2 regions of the Lysinibacillus sp. FSL P2-0066 genome follow, and region 2 is predicted to be linked to the other one. Evidence: riboswitches for the same ligand, from Rfam matches in the RefSeq annotation. Region 2 holds a riboswitch; the other holds the start of a gene.

Region 1 (9,306 bases), 2.1 Mb from region 2:
AGGATTCCCTCGGTCCGCGAATAACGGATTCAGTCGATGGCTCTGTGACAGCTCGATCCTTGGCACTTCTTGTACTTGTCACAATCCCCTCAGCGAAGCCATCCAATAAAATAACCGTTTCACCATTGAGAATGGCACTGTAGAGTGTTGTGAAATGCTCAATATTCGTCACATCGCCTACCGTTAAATAGGAATTCCGAACATATTGGTTAATTGTCGTTATTTCAATATCTTGTTCTTCTTCAATATTTGCCATCAGTTTATCGATAACAGAATCAGAAATAGTCGTTTTATCCGATAAGCCATCAATGGAAATAATGGCAAGGCTATGTGGTTCAGCTTCTCCAATCCTAATTTCACGTATAATAATATCATTACTATGCCCTAGTGACTGTTGAATGATTTTGATATTTTTAGAAAGGGAAGTATACAATAAATCGTTCTGGGATGGGGAGGTCTCGGCATTGTTATACATGGACATGTGTGTTTTCCTCCTCAAATGGTCGTTCATTACCTATAGAGTGGACAATTTATTGGAGAGATAAACGAAAAGGGCATGAAAAATCTAGCTATTTGTGGCAAAATTACATCCCTTTTGTTTTGGAATAAATAAAAAAACAGTCTGTCCTTTCAATACTTGAAAGGACAGACTGCTTTATGTACGATAGTCGTATTGTAATTCATCTTTACTTGTATCAACATCAACATGTAAATTGTGATCGTTAAAGAACCAAAGATCTTTCTCGTCAATGTAATAGATGACACCATCAATTTCTGTCTGCACACCAATGGCAATGGGTTCCTCACGTGTCATTCCCAGCGAAAAGCCTTCATGAAACGGACTAGAGCCACCATAACGTGCATAAAAACGAATTGTATCACCCGGTTCAACTTCCATTTCCTGTTTGAACCATTGTAGGGCTTCATCTGTCAATGCAATATTCATTTCAAATGCTCCTCTCTTCCTACAGCCATTTTACCTTTGGTTCGGTGCCGTTTTTAATACGTGCAATATTGGCACGGTGACGATAAATAATAAAGGTAAATAAAAAGGCTACCAAGATGCCTAATGCAAAGTCACCTGTAATAAAATAATAAACGATTGCATAGATAAGCGCTACTAAAGCGGCTATCATCGATGTTAAGCTGACGATTTTTGTGATTTTTAATGTCACAATAAAGGTAATAAATAGTAGGACAAAGAGTGGCCAAGAATAGCCTAATAATACACCCGCTGATGTTGCCACAGCTTTCCCACCACGGAAGTTGGCGAAGATCGGGAACATATGACCGATTACGGCGACAAGCCCCAGTAATAAAGAATGGAGTGTAGTATCAGAGAAAACGGGAAGTGTCACGAGTAAGACAGCGGCAGTCCCTTTTAAGACATCCATCACCGTAACAACAATACCTGCCTTTTTCCCTAACGTTCGAAAAGTATTGGTCGCACCAAGATTACCGCTTCCGTGTTCACGAATATCGGTGTTATAAAAAATTTTGCCTATCCATAATCCAGAAGGTATAGAGCCGATTAGATAAGCACATAAAATAATAAGTCCATTGATCATAGCTGGACTCCTTTCATTCATAGTCCATCACTTGGTACTAATAGTTTGTATCAAGTATTTTACACTTTTTCTTGCTAATCTACAATGTTATGAAGGAGATTTCATTCGAAGTCTTGAATTCAATACAAAAGAGAATCTATGAGCGAGGACTAGGCTTTTAGACATAAATTTGTAGGAAGCGATAAAACCTTTTTAAAAATATAGGCAAAATGGCAATTTTGTCAATCGCTCATTCCTTTGGTAGAATAGAAGTCTAACTTTAACCAGTTTAATCGCAAGGCACGAGGTAGTGTGTGCTACTATTTGCAAGCAACACAAATTTATTTTGCAACTATGTAGGCTTCAAGGCGTCAAATGATGTTGGAAGCTAGAAGCAGTCTGCCTTGCTTAAATACCAATTTTAAGCAACTGTTGAAGATGTTTACTATTAATAAATATGATCAAAACTGTGAGCAAATTTTAAAATTTTATTGGACCTGTCGCTAACTATTGACAGGAAATGCTATTATTATTAGGATGAGAACATAAATAGAACATGTGTTTGTTTTTTGGAGGGGAATTTTTTTGACGAATAAACAGTCACCTAGCGTCTATAATGATGACGCTATACAAGTATTAGAAGGATTAGAAGCGGTACGCAAACGACCTGGCATGTATATCGGTTCGACGGATGGCCGTGGACTTCATCACCTTGTGTATGAAATCGTAGATAATGCGGTGGATGAAGCACTGGCTGGCTTTGGATCTCATATTATTGTCACAATTCATAAAGATCAAAGTATGAGTGTACGCGACTTTGGCCGTGGGATGCCAACCGGTATGCATAAAATGGGTAAACCGACACCAGAAATTATTTTTACTGTGCTACACGCTGGCGGTAAATTTGGTCAAGGCGGCTATAAAACAAGTGGTGGTTTACATGGTGTTGGTTCTTCCGTTGTGAATGCGCTCTCAACATTTTTAGAGGTGACAATCCATCGTGATGGCAAAAAGTATCGACAGCGCTTTGAGCATGGTGGACATCCTGTCACAACACTTGAAAATATTGGGCAAACGAAGCAGACAGGAACGCTTGTTCATTTTCTACCAGATGAAACGATCTTCTCTGTCACAAAATTCAATTATGATACGTTAGCGGAACGATTACGTGAATCAGCCTTTTTATTAAAGGGCTTAAAAATTGAATTAATTGATGAGCGCGAGGAAGGCAAGAGCGATGTGTTCTTTTATGAGAATGGCATTGAGGCTTTCGTTGCGTATTTGAATGAGGAAAAGGATGTCCTTCATCCAGTAAAATATGTAGAAGGCGTACAGGATGACATCGAAGTAGAGTTTGCTTTCCAGTATAACGATGGTTATTCGGAAACGATTTTATCATTTGTTAATAATGTTCGTACACGAGATGGTGGTACACATGAAACGGGTGCAAAGGCAGCATTGACGCGTGTCTTTAATGAATATGCAAGAAAAATTGGCTTGTTAAAGGACAAGGATAAAAACCTTGAGGGGACAGATATTCGTGAAGGCTTAGCGGCCATTGTATCTGTTCGTATTCCAGAGCACTTACTACAATTTGAAGGACAAACAAAGGGCAAGCTTGGGACAAGTGAGGCTCGTTCTGCAGTGGATAGTGTAGTGTCTGAGCAAATTTTGTATGTGCTAGAGGAAAATGCAGAATTATCAGCTTCTCTTGTTCGTAAAGCGATTCGAGCGCAGCAAGTGCGTGAAGCAGCTCGTAAAGCGCGTGAGGATGCACGAAATGGCAAGAAAAACAAAAAGGGTAGTACGATTTTATCTGGAAAATTAACACCAGCTCAGTCACGTAATGCGGCAAAAAATGAGCTGTATTTAGTCGAGGGTGATTCTGCGGGTGGCTCTGCTAAACAAGGTCGTGACCGTACATTCCAAGCGATTCTGCCATTGCGCGGGAAGGTAATCAATACAGAGAAAGCCAAGCTACAGGATATTATGAAAAACGAAGAAATTTCAACGATTATCCATGCGATTGGGGCAGGTGTTGGTACGGATTTTGCGGTGGAGGATTCTGCCTACAATAAAGTAGTCATCATGACCGATGCGGATACGGATGGGGCACATATTCAAGTCTTGCTATTAACATTCTTCTATCGTTATATGCGTCCGCTCATTGAGTCTGGGAAGGTCTATATCGCACTACCGCCGCTTTATAAAGTCTCAAGAGGTACAGGGAAAAAAGAAGTCATTGAATATGCTTGGACAGAAAGTGATTTACAAAAGGCCATCAAGAAGGTTGGAAAGGGTTACATATTACAGCGTTATAAAGGTCTTGGTGAGATGAATGCAGACCAACTGTGGGACACAACGATGAACCCTGAAACACGGACATTGATTCGTGTCACAATCGAGGATGGTGCACGAGCGGAGAGACGTGTCACGACGTTAATGGGTGATAAGGTGGAACCACGTCGTAAATGGATCGAAGCCAATGTAGACTTCGGTATGGAGGATGATTCTAACATTTTAGAGAATGAATTCATCCAACAAGAGGAGGACCAAGCATGAGTAGTACAGAAAAGTTTCAAGATTTACCGTTAGAAGAAGTAATGGGTGACCGTTTTGGTCGCTATAGTAAATATATTATTCAAGACCGCGCGTTGCCTGATGCACGTGACGGTCTTAAACCAGTACAGCGCCGTATTTTATATGCGATGTTTACGGAAGGCAACACACATGATAAGCCGTTCCGTAAATCCGCAAAAACAGTGGGTAATGTAATTGGTAACTATCATCCGCACGGCGATAGCTCTGTGTATGAAGCGATGGTACGGATGAGTCAGGACTGGAAGGCACGTCATATGCTCATTGAGATGCACGGGAACAATGGCTCGGTAGATGGCGATCCTCCAGCTGCAATGCGTTATACAGAGGCGAGACTATCAGCTATTGCCGCTGAAATGCTACGAGATATTGGCAAGAAAACGGTTGAATTTGTGCCAAACTTTGATGATCAGGATATGGAGCCAACTGTATTACCAGCACGTTTTCCTAACCTTTTAGTCAATGGCTCTACAGGAATTTCCGCTGGGTATGCGACAGATATTCCACCACATGCCTTGGATGAAGTACTGGATGCTGTGTTAATGCGCTTAGAAAAGCCTAATGCTACTGTAGATGAATTGATGACGGTGATTAAAGGGCCAGATTTCCCAACTGGTGGAATCATTCAAGGTGTAGATGGTATCAAGAAGGCGTATGAAACAGGTCGAGGTAAAATCATTGTTCGTGCACAAGCAGTTGTCGAACCAATTAAGGGTGGTAAAGAGCAAATTGTTATCACTGAGTTACCATATGATGTAAATAAAGCGAATCTTGTGAAAAAAATTGATGAGCAACGTGTAGATAAAAGACTAGAAGGCATTGCGGAAATTCGAGATGAATCAGACCGTACAGGCTTACGTGTCGTGATTGAGCTGAAAAAAGATGTACCTGGGCAAGGAATTTTACAGTACTTGTTTAAAACAACGGATTTACAGGTAGCTTATAATTTTAATATGATTGCAATCCATAATCGTCGTCCAACAATGATGACATTGCCATTATTACTAGATGCGTATATCGCCCATCAAAAAGAAGTGGTAACAAACCGTTCCATTTATGATTTACAAAAGGCAAAGGATCGTTCTCATATTGTAGATGGATTAATTAAAGCTCTTTCCATTTTAGATGAAGTTATTGCGACGATCCGTTCTTCTAATGATAAGAAGGATGCGAAGCTTAATTTACAAGCGAAGTTTGATTTTACAGAGGTACAAGCAGAGGCCATTGTAAGCCTGCAATTATACCGTTTAACGAATACGGATATTACGGAGCTACGTCAGGAACAGGACGAGTTAAATAAGTTAATTGCGAAGCTAGAGGGGATTCTGCAAAGTGAGGCTAAGCTTGTGCGTGTTATTAAACAAGAGTTGCTAGATATTAAGAAACGCTTTACAGAACCACGCCGCTCGAAGATTGAGCAAGAAATTGAAGAAATTAAAATTACATTGGATGTCCTTGTGCCAAGTGAAGAGGTTGTCGTAACAGTAACGAAGGATGGTTATATTAAACGTACATCCACACGTTCTCATGCCGCTTCAAATGGGCAAGATTTTGCCATGAAGGATTCAGATTATTTATTGTATGAAGCAAACTTAAATACACAGCACCATCTATTGCTGTTCACAAATCGAGGCAATTATATTTATCAGCCTGTTCATGAGCTGCCTGATATACGCTGGAAGGATCTCGGCCAGCATATTTCAAGTATTGTGCCAACAGGGGAAGATGAATCCATTATTGCGGTTTATGGCTTCGAAACATTTGAACAGCCAAATACGTATGTCTTCACAGCCACAAAAGATGGCCAAATTAAGCGCTCACCACTCGCAGACTATGCGGTAACACGTTATTCAAAGCCAATTAAAACGATGAACGTCAAGGCTGGTGATGCGATGATCTATGCATCGTTTGTAACAGATGACGTGGAGCTAATGCTCACAACGGATACAGCCTATGCGATTCGTTTCCCGATGGAGGAATTACCAGTTACAGGTGTGAAAACAGGCGGTGTGAAAGGGATCACACTAAAAGATGGAGAAGCCTTAGTTGGAGTCAATGTATTACAGCCTGATGTTACCCAATATGTAGTCATTGTGACACAGCGTGGGGCCGTGAAGAAAATGAATGTCGCTGAAGTTGAAGTAGCAAGTCGTGCAAAACGTGGACTAAAAGTATTAACAGAGTTAAAAGCAAACCCTCACCGAATTGTGGCAGTTGTTCAAGCAACAGACGAGGAGCAGGTTGTGATTGAAACTGAAAAAGGTGTTCAAGAGGTGATTGACGTACAAGCATTATCTCGTGCGGATCGCCATTCCAATGGTTCATTTAAAGTGGATATTGCAACAGATGGAGCAATATCTCATGTTTTAACAGCCAAAAAAGAACAGAAACCAAGCTAAATGTATGCCCAGTCTCTAAGGAGTGCTGGGCTTTAAGCTTATTCAAAAAATAGCACCTTGTCATTTATGTGAAACTATGGGTATAATAATCATCGAAAAGTTCATAGCGAAAGAATGTAGGGGGGCTAGTAATTGCTAGCTGAGATTGTGTCCGATAGACGCTGACCCTTTGAACCTGATTTGGCTCGTACCAGCGTAGGGAACATCTATTCAAAAAAGCAAAGTTTTGAAGATTGATTGCAATACGTCTGGGAGGAATCCTAGGCGTTTTTTTATGTTTTCAAGCAACAGCTTGCCAACATTGTATACGCTTTCTTCTGGTGACAACATTCATTCATGAACACTTTCATATTACAAACTGGGAGGCTTTCGCATGAAAAAATGGTTATTTATTCTATTCGCAGCACTATTGACATTAGTAGGCTGCAGTGACAAGGGTGACAAGCAGGCTGCTGACAAGCTGAAAAAGGTGTCTGTGGTACTGGATTGGACGCCGAATACAAATCATACAGGACTATATGTTGCCAAAAAACTCGGTTATTTTGAGGAACAGGGCTTAGATGTTGATATTATCATGCCTGGTGAGGCGGGTGCAGATCAGCTTGTTGCTTCTGGAAAGGCGGATTTTGGCGTGAGCTATCAGGAAGGCATAACACAGGCACGAGTACAGGATGTGCCGCTGGTCTCAATCGCAGCTATTATACAGCATAATACATCTGGCTTTGCCTCTATTGCTTCAAAGGGCATTAAATCGCCAAAGGATTTTGAAGGAAAAACCTATGGTGGTTGGGGTGCGCCATTAGAGCAAGCCGTTTTACAATCACTAATGCAGACGGAAAATGCAGATATTAACAAGCTAGATATCGTCAATGCAGGCGATTTAGATTTCTTCACAATGATGGAAAAAGATATTGATTTTGCTTGGATTTATTATGCATGGACTGGTATTGAAGCTGAGCTGCGTGGGGAAAAGATCAATATGCTATATCTTACAGATTATAGTGATCAATTAGATTATTATACGCCAGTTTTAGCTACAAATGAAAAAATGATACAGGACAACCCTGATGTTGTGAAAGCCTTTCTGGCAGCTGCATCGAAGGGCTATGAATACGCAATTGAAAACCCAAGTGAAGCGGCTGATATTTTAATCGAAGCAGCTCCTGATTTAGATAAAGCGTTAGTGCATAAAAGTCAGGAGTGGCTGGCCAATAAATACCAGGACGATGCCAAGCAATGGGGAGAGCAAAAGCTTTCTGTGTGGGAAAATTACGCGAAATGGATGTTAAGCAATCAAGTACTAGAGGGCGAATTTGATGCGAAAAAAGCCTTTACTAATGATTTCTTACCTAAAAAGGAGGCCAAATAAGATGGCAAATTCATTAATCAGTGTACAAATCATTCCGAAGACAGAGAAATATGAAGATGTTATACCATATGTCGATGCAGCAATTGCGGTGATCGATGCTTCTGGAGTGAAATATGAGGTACATCCATTGGAAACAACGATGGAGGGTGAGCTGTCAACATTGCTCCAAATCATTGAAAAAATGAATGACAAGATGATTGAGCTTGGTGCCATTAATGTCATTACACAAGTCAAAATTTTATATCAGCCAACGGGTATTACGATGGATACATTAACGGAGAAATATCAGTAATGAAACGTGCATTACAGAAGGGAAGGACGATAATTTTTATCGCCTTCCTCTTATTCATATGGGAACTAATCGTGCGTATGGCTGAAGTTCCACATTGGTTATTACCCGCGCCAAGTAGTATTTTGTCGGAGGCACTCCAGTCATATCATACCTTTCTACCACATGCATTCGCTACGGTGCAATTAGCCCTACTAGGTTTGGCCATTGGCATTGCTTGTGGGCTAACGGTGGCAGTAGTGTTGCATCGGTTTACATTCATTCGGGAGCTGTTTTATCCAATTCTTATTATGTCGCAAAATGTTCCTATTCTTGTCTTGGCACCACTGCTTATTATTTGGTTTGGCTTCGGCTTATTACCGAAGCTTATCATTATTTGTCTTGTGTGCTTTTTCCCGATTGTCATTGCGGCAATGGATGGATTCAGGCAAACAGCACCTGAGTTAAAGCATTATTTTGCTATGGTTGGTGCTACAAAGGCACAAACCTTTTGGAAGCTAGAATGGCCTCATGCCTATCCTGCTATTTTTTCAGGCATTAAAATTGCGGCTACATATAGTGTGATGGGGGCTGTCATTGCGGAGTGGCTTGGTGCAAAAAAGGGTATTGGCGTTTACATGACCCTAGCCCAGTCCTCCTTCCGTACGGATCGCGTATTTGTGGCAATTTTTGCGATTGTTCTCTTGAGCTTACTATTGTTTAGTGGTATTCGTTTGATTGAAAAATTCATGGTGAAGGGGAGAGGCTATCATGCTCAGCATTCAAAACATCGCTAAATCCTTCGATACACTGCAAGTTCTCAATCATCTATCGTTTGACGTCAAGGATGGCGAGTTTGTGGCCATAGTTGGTCCTTCGGGCAGTGGGAAGAGCACACTTTTTCAATTAATTGGTGGTGTTTCGCCAATTGATCAAGGAGCCATTTTATTAAATGGAGAGGATATCCAGCGAAAAAAAGGAACGATTGGCTATATGCCACAGCAGCCATGTCTATTACCCTGGCGTACAATAGTAGAAAACGTCACGCTTGTAGAAGAATTACACAATAAACCGAATGTTGAACGTGCTAAGGAATGGTTGGAAAAAGTTGGTCTTGCCTCCTTT
Region 2 (9,306 bases):
GTTATCAGTTGTTGCATTCATTTCAGTTTGAACACGATCCTGTGCATAGAAAAATGACTGCCAAGAAGCTCCATGTACTTGCGGTATACAACGTAATGAATAAGCATCCTGCATGCGAATTTCACCCTGCTTTGTCACACGTTTACTGCCATCGAGCCACTTACGAATACGCCCTCCCACAAGTTCTAACTCTGGATGTGGTCTTACTGCTAAAAGTGCTGGATCAAATGCTGAGGTAATCCCCTTTAAAGCTTCCAGTGTTAAGCTAGCAGCCATATCCGCTGCAAGACCAATTCGTTCAGCTTCATTGACCGTTAATACACCTATACCCGTCATAGCTTGTGTACCGTTAACTAATGCTAGCCCCTCTTTAGCTTGAAGTCTAACAGGGGTTAATCCAGCTTGTTTTAGCGCCTCACTACCACTCATGATTTCTCCGTTAAACTCAGCCTTTCCTTCACCCACTAACACTAATGCCAAATGTGATAAAGGCGCTAAATCACCACTTGCTCCAACCGAACCTTGTGACGGAACAATTGGGTGGACACCTTTATTAATAAAATTCAATAGTAGTTGGACAGTTTCCTCACGAATGCCAGAAAATCCTCTGGCTAAAGCATTGGCACGTAACACCATCATTGCACGTACAACATCTGTTGGGAATGGTTCACCAACACCTGTTGCATCTGACCGTAATAAATTTAACTGCAATAGCTCAATGTCTTCTTCTTCAATTTTTATATTGCTGAGTTTACCAAACCCTGTATTCACACCATAAATTGTTTGTCCTTCAGCTAAACGCTTTTCGATACGCTCTCTACTTAAACGAATACGTTCTAAACTCTCTGTAGCAAGTGCAACTGTTGCTTGCCCCTTCACGATTTCCTCAATTTGTTGTCTTGTTAATGTATTGCCATCAAGCTCGATGATTGACTTCACATGACATCCCCCTATTCCCTATATGGCTATGTAAATAAATTCTCTTCATTCATATTTTCGTAATATAAAAACATCAGTATCAAACTTATTAAGCGTTTTCATAACAAAAGTTGGTTTCTGCTGATGATCAATTACTCTATTTACATTGTACTAACTACCTTTTTCAGAATATAGAGAATTTTAATAGAGAAAACAAGACTTTTTTCAGATTACTATGTTATTTTTATTAATATAATCGTACTTTTATATGAAACCAGAATATTTTAAGAAAGGCTGATGGTATGAAGCTGTTATTAATTGATCGCGATCCAACCGACCTAGCAGGAATAAAATGGTTTTTACATACATATTTCCCAGGGGATGTTTTTATTGAAATGTGTACAAGTATTTCAGAGGTATCTCAAAGCATTCGACAATTTGAACCAGACGCCATACTGTTAAATATTGATTTATTTCCCAATAATCGCTTAGCTGCTCTTCATCGCGATTTACAAAAGCTTTCCGGCGCCATTTTAGCAATGACAACAGAACCATTATTTAAAAATGCACTGAAGGCTATTGATTTACAGGTAGCACATCTTTTTGTGAAGCCTATTGATTTAGAGCTATTAAAGAAAAAACTCACAGCCATTTCTCTTCGCACACCACAGGTTACAGAAGATGCGCAGGAGGCTACAAATGATTCCTTTTATAATCAATTATTTTTAGATAATAAATCTAGTTCAATTGAGACAACGATACATTTCACAATGATTGAACCCGAGCATACAGAAACCTTCAATAAGCTTTACAATTGGCTTCAACAAACACCGATTCACTTCCATATGAAAACATATCCTCTATCTAATAGCATCGTATGTCTTTTTCAAACAAATGATATAAGGATTGTAGAAAAAGATGTACGTACACTTATGAAGGAATGGCGTGTGATTAGTAATAGTTCTTTAAATATTGGGATATATGATGGAACACCTACAACCATTAAAAATATGTATACATTAACAAAGCGTGCACTACATCAAAGTTTTTACGAAGGCTTTGGCCATATTTTTTATGCGAGCAAACAATATGAGACTCAGCCCTTTGACCCCTTACTAACACCAGAAGAACAACAATTACTAATAAGTAGTTTGGAAGATGGAAACCTAGAGGCCGTTAAAACATTTTTATATCGGCTTTCTAATGAAGGCATATATTATGAGCAAGATGATTTACGCATTCATCTGACGAGTGTCTTAGCACAAATTAGACGCTTTATGCTGAAATATAAATTACATGAAAAAGCGGTTATCGAACAAAACTACCGTCAGCTATTTCACTTAATCATTGAGCATCCTATATTTTATACGATACTCAATGGGATTATTTCTTTCACGCAGACATTAATTGAGTTAGCAAGGGAAGCTAGAATAGAGAAACGAGCTGACTATGTTGAACTAGCTATAGAAGTAATTGATCAACAATTTAAAGATAGCGCACTGTCTCTTCCCTTTGTCGCTCATAAGCTTGGAATAAGCCCCAATTATTTAAGTACGATTTTCTCAAGAAAACAAGGCTTGCCATTTAAGCGCTATTTACAGCAAGTAAGAATTCAACATGCCACAAAAATGCTGCTAGAAACAGATTTTGCTATTAGTGAAATCGCTCATTTAAACGGTTTTGATGACCCAAATTATTTCATAAAATTATTTAAGCAACAAATTGGTATTACGCCTAATCGATATAGAAAAAATTAAAGGATTGATTAAAATAATTTTCAATTAGTTCATTTTATTTTCAATAAAGATTTTTATCATACTGTCATTATCTTGATCTTAATGTGACAATTATCTTTAAAATTGAGATTAAATAAAATAAATTAAAGCTAAAAACTATGTATAATTCGCATGTCTAGCGCATATATTTATAGTTTGTACTTAAATATAAAAATTCTTTAACGATAATTATTATAATGTACTAGCAATTCTATTTTATATTTGTTATAGTTATAGACGAAGAGTTTGACTCACATTTTTTTCAGGAGGTAAACTAATATGACAAACGCAAATGATCGTAGCCGTCGATTTACAACAGCAGGTGGTGCTCCAGTAGTAAGTAACCATGACTCTATGTCAGCAGGTCCACGTGGCCCTCTTTTACTTCAAGATGTATGGTTAGTTGAAAAATTAGCAAATTTCAATCGTGAAGTAATTCCAGAACGTCGTATGCACGCAAAAGGCTCTGGTGCATTTGGTACTTTTACTGTAACGCATGATATTTCACAATATACAAAAGCGAAAATCTTCTCAGAGATCGGCAAGAAAACTGAAATGTTCGCACGTTTCTCTACAGTAGCTGGTGAGCGTGGTGCAGCAGATGCAGAGCGAGATATTCGTGGCTTTGCCCTTAAATTCTATACAGAAGATGGAAACTGGGATTTAGTAGGGAACAATACACCTGTATTCTTCTTCCGCGACCCATTACACTTTACAGATTTAAACCACGTGGTAAAACGTGACCCACGTACAAATATGAAAAATGCCAACTCTAACTGGGATTTCTGGACTTCATTACCTGAAGCACTTCATCAAGTGACAATTGTTATGTCTGACCGTGGTATTCCAGCTGGTTACCGCAATATGCACGGATTTGGTTCTCATACGTATAGCTTTATCAATGCTAATAATGAGCGTGTGTGGGTTAAATTCCACTTCCGTACAGAGCAAGGCATTAAGAACCTAACTGGTGCTGAGGCTAATGAGATTATTGGTCAAGACCGTGAATCTTCACAACGTGATTTATATGAAGCCATTGAAAAAGGCGATTTCCCTAAATGGAAAATGTACATTCAGGTAATGACAGAGGAGCAAGCGCGTGAGCTACCATACAACCCATTTGATTTAACAAAGGTATGGTATAAAAAAGACTTCCCATTAATTCCTGTAGGTGAGTTCGAGTTAAACAAAAACCCGGACAACTACTTTGCAGAAGTTGAACAAGCTGCATTTGCACCATCTAACATTGTTCCTGGCATCAGCTTCTCACCAGATAAAATGCTACAAGGTCGTATCTTTGCATATGCGGATGCACAACGCTATCGTCTTGGTGTAAACCACTATATGCTTCCTGTCAACGCACCAAAATGTCCATTCCGTACTTTCCACCGCGATGGAGCAATGCGCTTTGATGGCAATCTTGGTTCGACATTAAGCTATGAACCAAATAGCTATGGCGAGTGGGAGCATAATTTAGATCATAAAGAGCCTGAATTACGCATTGATGGTCATGCAGGTATTCATGATTTCCGTGAAGACGATAATAATTACTTTGAGCAACCAGGTAAACTATTCCGTCTATTGACTGCGGAAGAGCAACAACGCTTATTTGAAAATACAGCGAATGATATGGCTTCTGTTGAAGAATTTATCAAACGCCGTCACATCCTTCACTGCTATCTAGCCGACCCAGCATATGGTGAAGGTGTAGCAAAAGCGATGGGTCTTTCATTAGAAGGTATGGACCTTACAAACCCATATGTAAAACAACCAACAAACGTTTAATATCCACTTAATTATTGATATCCAAATCCAACTTATACTCCATGTGAATCCACTATTCACATGGAGTTTTTTGATAAAGAAAAGGCCTATGTCTATATTTTGACATAAGCCTTTTCTTTCATTATTGGTAAATTTGGCTGCCTGCTTTTTTAAACTCCTCAGCCTTTTCCTTCATACCTTGATGGATCGCTTCAGTCGTATTTAAATCCTTATCTTTAGCATAATTACGAATATCCTGTGAAATTCTCATACTACAGAATTTAGGCCCACACATAGAACAAAAGTGTGCTGTTTTTGCTCCCTCCGCTGGGAGTGTCTCATCATGATATTCCACTGCACGCTCGGGATCTAGTGACAAATTGAATTGATCACGCCAACGGAACTCAAAGCGCGCTTTAGACAGTGCATCGTCTCGTTGTTGTGCACCTGGATGGCCTTTTGCTAAATCAGCAGCATGTGCAGCAATTTTATAAGTGATAACGCCCACACGAACGTCCTCACGATTCGGTAAACCAAGATGCTCTTTCGGTGTCACATAACAAAGCATCGCTGTACCAAACCATCCGATCATCGCTGCTCCAATGGCTGAGGTAATGTGGTCATAACCTGGAGCAATATCTGTTGTGAGTGGTCCCAATGTATAGAAGGGCGCTTCCTTACAAACCTCTAATTGTTTGTCCATATTTTCTTTAATCAGATGCATTGGTACATGACCCGGCCCTTCAACCATCACCTGAACATCATGCTTCCAAGCAATTTGCGTTAGCTCACCTAATGTTTCAAGCTCTGCAAATTGTGCCTCATCATTGGCATCTGCAATTGAGCCTGGGCGTAAACCATCACCTAAGGAAAAAGCAACATCATAGGCTTTCATAATTTCACAGATTTCCTCAAAGTGTGTATACAGGAAATTCTCTTGATGATGATATAAACACCACTGTGCCATGATAGAGCCCCCACGAGATACAATGCCTGTTACACGATTTGCTGTAAGTGGTACATAGCGTAAAAGGACGCCTGCATGAATGGTGAAGTAATCCACACCCTGCTCAGCTTGTTCAATGAGGGTATCACGATAAACCTCCCACGTTAAATCCTCTGCTACACCATTTACCTTTTCTAAAGCCTGATAAATTGGCACTGTTCCCACTGGCACTGCAGCATTTCGAATAATCCATTCTCTTGTTGTATGAATATGTTTACCAGTCGATAAATCCATAATATTATCTGCACCCCATCGTGTTGCCCAGGTCATTTTCTCAACTTCTTCCGCAATGGAAGAAGTTACAGCAGAATTCCCAATATTAGCATTGATCTTCACATGGAAATTACGTCCAATAATCATCGGCTCTGCCTCAGGGTGATTAATATTAGAAGGCATTATAGCACGCCCCGCTGCAATTTCTGAACGGACAAATTCAGGTTCCACATTTTCGCGAATCGCTACAAACTCCATTTCAGGCGTTATAATCCCATTTCGTGCATAATGAAGCTGTGTCACATTTTTACCCTTTTTAGCACGTAAAGGCTTTCTTGCTAATCCAGGAAAGATATTTTCATGATTACGTGGGTCATCTGCACGACGAAAGCCATTATCCTCTGGTTTAACGGCGCGTCCCTCATATACTTCTACATCCCCTCGCTCTTGAATCCATGTATTTCGTAAGGCAGGTAAACCTTTCGTAATATCTACTTGGTAGGCTGGATCTGTATAGGGTCCACTCGTATCATATACTCGAATAGGAGGATTTTCTTCATTTCCAAAACTGCCTGTTGTCGGACTTAATGCAATTTCTCGCATAGGTACTAGAATATCTGGGCGTGATCCTTCCACATATACTTTTTTGCTTCCCTCAAAGCTGGACATAATGGTCATATTCTTTTCACTAATTGCTGACATGAGCTACTTCTCTCCCTTAAATTTATTTTGATATAAGGACCGATTCTAGCTCACCCCAACAATCTAAAAAATAAAGGCCGAATCCAAAATAATTATTTGGATCCGGCCACGAATGTAAAGGTCTATTGATTGCATACTCTGCAATAGCTTCTTAACTTTCCCACGCTGGTATGAGCCAGATCAGGTCCAAAGGGTCAAGAAACTTCGTAGCGTTTCCCTCTCAGCCTGACTCATCAGACTCCCCTAGTTAATACTATTTAGTTTGATGCTAGTGTAGCAGATAATACTAAGAGATGGAAGTTATTTTTTATCTTACTAGGTAAATAATACTTCTGCAAAATAGATCACAATGGTTACAGTTATACAGCTTACAATGGTTGAAAATAAAACAGCTTGCGCGGCTGTTGCTGAATCTACATCATATTCCAATGCTAGACTAGAACTATTGCGGGATGTTGGAAAGGCACTAGCTATAAAGAGTGATTGTGCGACGACTCCATCTAATCCCAATATATAAATAATGGCCAATGCCACAGATGGTCCAATAATTAGTCGCGTAAAACAGCTGATAAAGACGGTTTTATTAAACATTGATTTCATCTCTAGTTGTGATAATTGCGCACCTAAAGTAATTAGAGCCACAGCAATAAATCCATCTGCCACATGTTCTACTGGTATTTTGATAAACTGTGGAATACCGATATCAAAATAATTCATAGCGACACCTATAATCAGCGCATGAATAATAGGCATTTTAAAGAAATCCTTGATGATTGTCATACCTGACTTTGTAGAAGAAATTAAATTGTATAAACCATATGTATACGTAGTCATATTTTGAAAGATTACGAGCATGACCTGAATGGCTACTCCAATAGGTTGCGTGGCAAATATCATTTGAGCCACTGGAATACCGTAATTACCCGAGTTAATGAGCACAACACTATTTTTAAAGACAGCTGCCTCTGTTCTAGCTAAACCTAACCCTTTTGCCATAAAGTGACTGAGTATCATTTGACTACCGATAAAGAGTACAATAAATAATCCGACCTCTCCCAGTACAGATAATTCCACATGTGTTTCATATAAATTTACAAAAACAGCTGCTGGCATAAAGCAATATGTAATAAGCTGAGATAATGCTTTTAAATTAAAGCGAAATTTCTTTTGTAGTATAGCGCCTATTACAAGTAACACTAAAATAGGTACAACAATTTGAAAGAAAATCATTCCGAGATACATCATATCAATGTCCCCCTTCCAGTGTTAATAGTAGTGTCGAATTCCTTCTAGGTCAATTTCTCTGACTTTCACAATAAAAGAAGACTGCCTCTATAACGAAGGCAGCCTTTCCCTTTAAGCAAGCTTAAATCGATTTACAACCTCTTGTAGCTCGTTTGAAATATCGTTCATATTTTGAATAGACTCTGCTACTTTTTGTAATTCTGCTTGTTGATCCATTGCGGAAGCACTTACTTGTTCCGCAGAGGCTGCTGTTTGCTCTGAAATAGCCGAAATGCTTTGGATAGCCATGATTGCCTGATTTTTATGCTCTAACATACTAGATAATTTATTCATTAATTCACTAATAGAATTGGCAATTGAACCTGACAAGTCACTGCTATCTTTAAATGCTAGTTGCGTGCTTTGTACTGACTCATTTTGTGATTGCATTAAATCTGCATTAGATGCAATAACAGCAACCGTTTGCTGAGAATTTTCAAGAATGCTTTCTACCGTACTCTTAATAATTTCTGTTTCATTCTTAGATTGTTCTGCTAGCTTTCTAACTTCCTCTGCTACTACAGCAAATCCTTTACCATGTTCACCAGCACGTGCTGCCTCAATACTTGCATTTAAAGCTAGCAGATTAGTCTGCTCGGTAATGCTTTGGATCGAAGCAATGATCTGATTAATATTGGCAATATTAGAAGCTAATGATTCTATTTGCTGCTGGATACGCCCATTCATCTCATTTGTCTCCATATTACGCACTCTTAAACTTTCAACCTCATGCAATCCTTTTTCCGTTGTTACACCTGTTTTATGAGATAGCTCATCCATTTCATTGGAAAGGGACGTAATGGCATCAATCTGATCAGATAAATCCATCATCCGATAATTTGTTTCTTCTGTATCCTCTGATTGCTTCGAAGCTCCCTGTGCAATTTCGTTGATAGCTACCGAAACCTCCTGACTAGAAGCAACTACCTCATTAAATGCCTCATTTACCTGATTAGAAGATTGGTTCAATAACCTCGTAGAATTTAGAACGGTTTGAATTGCACTATTGGTTTTATCCAACATATTATTATAGGCCACAGCCACTGCTCCAATTTCATCAGGCTTAATATATTTCTCCTCTACCTTTTGTGTTAAATCCCCTTCGGCTGCCGTTTCAATCGATGTACGTAAAAATTTAAGTGGCTTTAACTGTTTAAAGATGAATAACACACTTGCAACTGTCATCAAAATGACCATAATAATAGAAGCAATAATCGTAAATACAAATACATGATTATATGTCTCTAGGATCTTTGATTCAGCTAACACGACTTGAACAGTCCAAGTTTCGTCAATGCCCTCTAAAATCATTGGAGCAAAAACATTATATGCCTTTTCCTTCAGCTGATTAGAATCAGCGTACATACTTGTTAGTTCACCATTTTCCATTGTCTTACTAATACTTGTCCAAGTAGGATCCTCTTGCATATTGCGCCCAACAAGCTCTTCACCAAAACTGTTAGCTGTTAGCACACCTTTATTCGTAATAATTGCTGCGTAACCGCCTGCTGGGGCGTTCGATTTTGTTAAATCATTTAAAAAGTCTATTGATACATCCGCTGTCAATACACCGAAAAATGCTCCAGAAGCATTGATTAATGGCACCGAAATCGTTGTCATTAATACAGATTGCCCATTTACATT

What was found. Region 2 has a riboswitch for thiamine pyrophosphate ahead of thiC (phosphomethylpyrimidine synthase ThiC). Riboswitches for the same ligand answer to the same signal wherever they lie in the genome.
Region 1: linked by a shared signal. The riboswitch ahead of MKZ14_RS11725 (ABC transporter substrate-binding protein) and the one ahead of thiC (phosphomethylpyrimidine synthase ThiC) in region 2 are both predicted to bind thiamine pyrophosphate.

The regions. Positions count from the first base shown of each region.
Region 1 covers NZ_CP150202.1:2,364,037-2,373,342, reverse strand. The annotation lists gene MKZ14_RS11750 (spore germination protein) at 1-481, opposite strand, end outside; gene MKZ14_RS11745 (HesB/YadR/YfhF family protein) at 656-946, opposite strand; gene plsY (glycerol-3-phosphate 1-O-acyltransferase PlsY) at 966-1,568, opposite strand; gene parE (DNA topoisomerase IV subunit B) at 2,133-4,109, shown strand; gene parC (DNA topoisomerase IV subunit A) at 4,106-6,544, shown strand; TPP riboswitch at 6,653-6,763, shown strand; gene MKZ14_RS11725 (ABC transporter substrate-binding protein) at 6,918-7,913, shown strand; gene MKZ14_RS11720 (thiamine-binding protein) at 7,915-8,205, shown strand; gene MKZ14_RS11715 (ABC transporter permease) at 8,205-8,978, shown strand; gene MKZ14_RS11710 (ABC transporter ATP-binding protein) at 8,953-9,306, shown strand, end outside.
Region 2 covers NZ_CP150202.1:227,061-236,366, reverse strand. The annotation lists gene hutH (histidine ammonia-lyase) at 1-930, opposite strand, end outside; gene MKZ14_RS01145 (helix-turn-helix domain-containing protein) at 1,221-2,675, shown strand; gene MKZ14_RS01140 (catalase) at 2,973-4,478, shown strand; gene thiC (phosphomethylpyrimidine synthase ThiC) at 4,600-6,378, opposite strand; TPP riboswitch at 6,519-6,633, opposite strand; gene MKZ14_RS01130 (AEC family transporter) at 6,694-7,623, opposite strand; gene MKZ14_RS01125 (methyl-accepting chemotaxis protein) at 7,735-9,306, opposite strand, start outside.